Regions from separate parts of the Agrococcus sp. BE272 genome, predicted to be linked through region 2. Evidence: riboswitches for the same ligand, from Rfam matches in the RefSeq annotation. Region 2 holds a riboswitch; the other holds the start of a gene.
What was found. Region 2 has a riboswitch for thiamine pyrophosphate ahead of J2X49_RS02155 (YkoF family thiamine/hydroxymethylpyrimidine-binding protein). Riboswitches for the same ligand answer to the same signal wherever they lie in the genome.
Positions count from the first base shown of each region.

Region 1 (2,173 bases), on a different contig from region 2:
CTCGGCATGCACGTCGAGACGCTCGCGGGCGCGATCGACTCGCTCAAGGAGCAGCTGGTCGACGCCGGCTGACGGACGCACCATCCATGACGGCGAGGACCGCGGCGGGAGCCGCGGCCCTCGCTCGTGCGCCGAGGGGCGCTCAGACGATGGGCGGCACCTCGACGAAGGCGGGCAGCTTCGGGTCGCGGCCGTCGCCGGAGGAGCGGCCGGTGAAGCGCCGCCCGAGCCACGGCAGCACGTACTCGCGGTAGTACATGAGGTCGCGGCGGCCCTCGGCGGTCGACGCGCCCGCGAGGTCGCGCCAGGCCTCCGGCGCCGGCATGCCGAGCGCCCGCAGCACGTTGCGCGCGACGTGGGCGTGGCCTGCGGCGTTGAGGTGCAGGCGGTCGCGCGACCAGAAGCGCGGCGCGGCGAGCTCGGGGTCGGACCAGTTGTCGACGTAGGGCGCGTCGAGGTCGCCGATCCGCGACTCCACCGCGCGCGCGAGCGCGTCGCCGCGCCGCTGCATGACGGCGCCGATCGGCATCACGCCGCTCGGGTTGCCGCCCGAGAGCAGGATGGGGCGGATGCCCGCGGCGGCGATGCGGTGCGCGGCGTCGGCGAGGCGCTCGCCGACGTGCTCGATCGAGACCTTCGGGCGCAGGATGTCGTTGCCGCCGCCGTTGATGCTGATCGCATCGGGCCCGAGCGCGATGGCCGCGTCGAGCTGCTCGTGCAGGATGGGCCCGAGCTTGCGGCCGCGGATGGCGAGGTTCGCGTAGCGCACCGGCGCTCCCTGCGCCGAGGCGAGCCCGGCGGCGACGAAGTCGGCCCATCCGCGCACCGAGCCGTCGGGCAGCTCGTCGCCCACCCCCTCGGTGAAGCTGTCGCCGATGGCCACGAACGATCCGATGCGCTGCACCCTCCCAGCCTAGGTGCCCCGTCCGCCGCTGCGGCGGGGCTAGAGTGGCTGTCGACACGGGAGTCCGGTGCGCCGGGCTGAGAGGAAGGCCGAAGCCTTCGACCGTCAAACCTGATCTGGATCATGCCAGCGCAGGGAGGACACTGCACCCGTGCCATCTCATCCGAGGAAGGCACCGAATGACCACCGCACCCACCGCATCCGCCCCGTCGACGGCGCCCGCGCGCCCCCGCACCCGCTGGCGGGTCGTCGACATCGTCGTCGCCGCCGTGCTCGGCGTCGCCACCGGCCTCCTGTTCGTGCTCTGGAACAGCGTCGGCTACGCCTGGTTCACCGCCATGGACGCGCTCACGCCCGGCTTCGGCGGCCTCGCCGTCGGCATCTGGCTCATCGGCGGCGTGCTCGGCGGCCTCATCATCCGCAAGCCCGGCGCCGCCCTGTTCGTCGAGCTGCTCGCCGCGAGCGTCTCGATGCTGCTGGGCAGCCAGTGGTCGATCGAGACGGTCTACTCCGGCATCGCGCAGGGCCTCGGCGCCGAGCTCGTCTTCCTGCTCTTCGCCTACCGCCGCTTCGGGCTGCCGGTCGCGATGCTCGCGGGCGTCGGCGCGGCCGTCGCCGCGTTCGTGCTCGAGCTGTTCCTGAGCGGCAACATCGCCAAGAGCCCCGAGTTCCTCGGCATCTACCTCGGCAGCCTCGTCGTCTCCGGCGCGCTGCTCGCCGGCCTCGTCGGCTGGCTGCTGACGCGGGCGCTCGCCGCGACCGGCGTGCTCGACCGCTTCGCGTCGGGGCGGTCGCGCGCCCGGTGACCGGCTCCCGCATCCGCGCGCGCGGGTGGGGCTGGCGGCACGCAGGCCGCGCGGTGCCCGCCGTCGCCGGGCTCGACCTCGATGTCGAGCCCGGCGAGCGCGTGCTGCTGCTCGGCCCCTCGGGCGCCGGCAAGTCGACGCTGCTCGCGGCGCTCGCGGGTGTGCTCGGCGGCGAGGACGAGGGCGACGAGACCGGAGCGCTCGCCGTCGACGGCGCGCACCCGGCCGGGCTGCGCGGCACGGCCGGGCTCGTGCTGCAGGATCCGCAGGCCAACACGATCATGTCCCGCGTGGGCGACGACGTCGCGTTCGGCTGCGAGAACCTCGCCGTGCCGCGCGACGAGATCTGGCGGCGCGTGCGCGAGGCGCTCGACGCGGTCGGGCTCGACGTGGCGCTCGACCGTTCGACGGCGGCGCTCTCGGGCGGCCAGCGGCAGCGCCTCGCGCTCGCGGGCGTGCTCGC
Region 1 covers NZ_JAVDXL010000002.1:325,167-327,339, forward strand. Annotated here, with positions in the region: gene J2X49_RS07940 (hypothetical protein) at 1-72, shown strand, start outside; gene J2X49_RS07945 (SGNH/GDSL hydrolase family protein) at 143-904, opposite strand; TPP riboswitch at 951-1,060, shown strand; gene J2X49_RS07950 (ECF transporter S component) at 1,084-1,710, shown strand; gene J2X49_RS07955 (ABC transporter ATP-binding protein) at 1,707-2,173, shown strand, end outside.
Region 1: it holds a riboswitch for thiamine pyrophosphate, as region 2 does, so the genes downstream of both, J2X49_RS07950 (ECF transporter S component) here and J2X49_RS02155 (YkoF family thiamine/hydroxymethylpyrimidine-binding protein) in region 2, are expected to answer to the same signal.

Region 2 (2,173 bases):
GACGCAGAGGATCGGGCCGCGAGGGGCCGAGTCAGCGGTCGGTGCGACGCTTCGGGCATCGGCGTCGGTCGCCATCTGGCCTCCTCGTCGCGGTCGCCCCCGCAGCGGGCGGGGTGGCTCGATCATCCCACGCGGGCCGATCGTCGACACGCCGCCGCCGGTTGACCCGTTCGAACGTGTGTTCGAGAATGGAGGGATGGGGATGGCATCGACGAGGCTCGAGCGCCGCACGGGGAAGGACCGCACGGCGACGGTCGAGGCGCTGCGCGAGCGGCTGCGCGGCATGCAGCAGGCGGGTTCCCTGCAGGTCGAGCCCGCCCCGGTCGAGCCGGCCGCGGTGGGGCTCGCGGAGGTCGTGCGCGCGCTCCGGCCCGGCGCCGCGCACAGCATCGAGTCGCGCAGCCTCGCCCTCGCCTGCCTGGGCGCGGCGATGCCGGCCGGCGCGTGGGGCGCGATCGTGGGGATGCCCGACCTGGGCGTCGAGGCCGCCCGCGACCTGGGCGTGCCGATCGAGCGCATCGCGCTCGTGCCGCATCCGGGCCGCGCCTGGCTCGACGTGGTCGCGAGCCTCGCCGAGGCGATGCCGGTCGTGCTCGCCGCCTCGCCCGGTCGCGTGACCCACACCGACGCGGCCCGCATCGCGGCGCGGCTGCGCCAGGCGTCCTCGACGCTGCTGGTCGCCGGCCCGTGGCCCAACGCCGCGACCGTCGTGCGGTCGCTGCGCGCCGAGTGGGAGGGGCTCGCCGACGGCGACGGCAGGATCGCCGGGGGCAGCCTGCTCGTCGAGGCGTCGTCGGGCGGAGCGCCGCGGCTCGCGCGCATCCCCATCGGCGGCCCGGCGGCCGAGGAGCAGCCGGCCGCGTGAGCCGGGGCGTCCGGCGTCGACACGGCATCCGGTGCCCTGTACGCTCGTCCCGAGCACGGGAGTCCGTACAGCGGGCTGAGAGGGAGTACTCCAACTCCGACCGTCGAACCTGATCTGGATCATGCCAGCGCAGGGAGCGATCAGCAGCCCCGTCGAGCGGGGCGTCCTCCCGAGCTGATGATCGCCCGGGAGGGGAACCATGACCGACACAGCCCAGCGAGCGCTCGCGCCGGAGGAGCTGCGGGAGGATCCGCTGCGGTTCGGCGTCGGCGCCCGCGTCACCGTCGCGGTGATGTCGGACCGCTTCGTCGAGGTCGTCCTCGACGCGCTCCGCCGCACCGACACCACCGGCCTCACGGTGCAGACCGGGGACGTGAGCACCTACCTCGGCGGGGCGGAGCCGCAGCTCCTGCGCGCGCTCACCGGCCTCGCCGAGACGGTCGCGGCCACCGGCCTGCACGCATCCATCACCATCCACCTCTCGCGCGGCTGCCCCGGCGAAGCCGTGTGCGAGCTGCCCGGGGGTGCCGGCCCGCGCGCGGTCGTCGTGCCCGAGGGCCGCCGCACCGGCCGGTTCGCGGCCGCCGAGTGGGCGCTCTACCCGCTCGCCGACACCGCCGGCGCGCAGGAGGCCGATCACATGCGAGACATCCTCGCCGCCATCGAGCTCGCGAAGTCGAACGGCACGTACCGGGCGTCGGAGCACTTCGTCACGCGGCTCGAGGGCGACCTCGGCGACGTCATCGCCACCGCGCTCGCCGGATGGGTCGTGGTCGGTCGCAGCGTGCAGCACGTCACGAGCCACCTCACGATCTCGGTCAACAGCCCGAGCCACGCCCGTGTCGGCTGAGCCGCGCGCCGCCCGCCCCCGGCTGGCGATGCGCGACATCGTGCTGATGGTGATGCTCGGGGCCGTCTTCGGCTTCCTCTACTGGGCGCTCGTGCAGGCGTGGACCGCGCTGTCGATCGCGATGGGGCCGGCGGGCGATCTCGCCCAGCACTTCCTGCTGGGCGGTTGGCTGCTCGTCGCGCCGATCGCCGTCGCGATCATCCGCCGCCCGTTCGTCGGCATCATCGCCGAGGTGATCGCCTCCGTCATCGAGGTGGTCTTCCTCGGCTCGCCCGTCGGGCCGCTGCTGCTCATCGCCGCGCTGCTGCAGGGCGCGGGCAGCGAGCTGCCCTTCGCGCTCGGGCGCTATCGCAGGTTCGGCTGGCTGACCTTCGCGCTCTCCGGGCTCGCCGGGGCGGGCCTGGTGTTCGTCTACTCGGCGTTCCGGTTCGCGTGGTGGGAGCAGGACATCCTGCTGC
Region 2 covers NZ_JAVDXL010000001.1:453,787-455,959, reverse strand. Annotated here, with positions in the region: gene J2X49_RS02165 (hexose kinase) at 1-75, opposite strand, end outside; gene J2X49_RS02160 (hypothetical protein) at 197-865, shown strand; TPP riboswitch at 911-1,020, shown strand; gene J2X49_RS02155 (YkoF family thiamine/hydroxymethylpyrimidine-binding protein) at 1,065-1,715, shown strand; gene J2X49_RS02150 (ECF transporter S component) at 1,705-2,173, shown strand, end outside.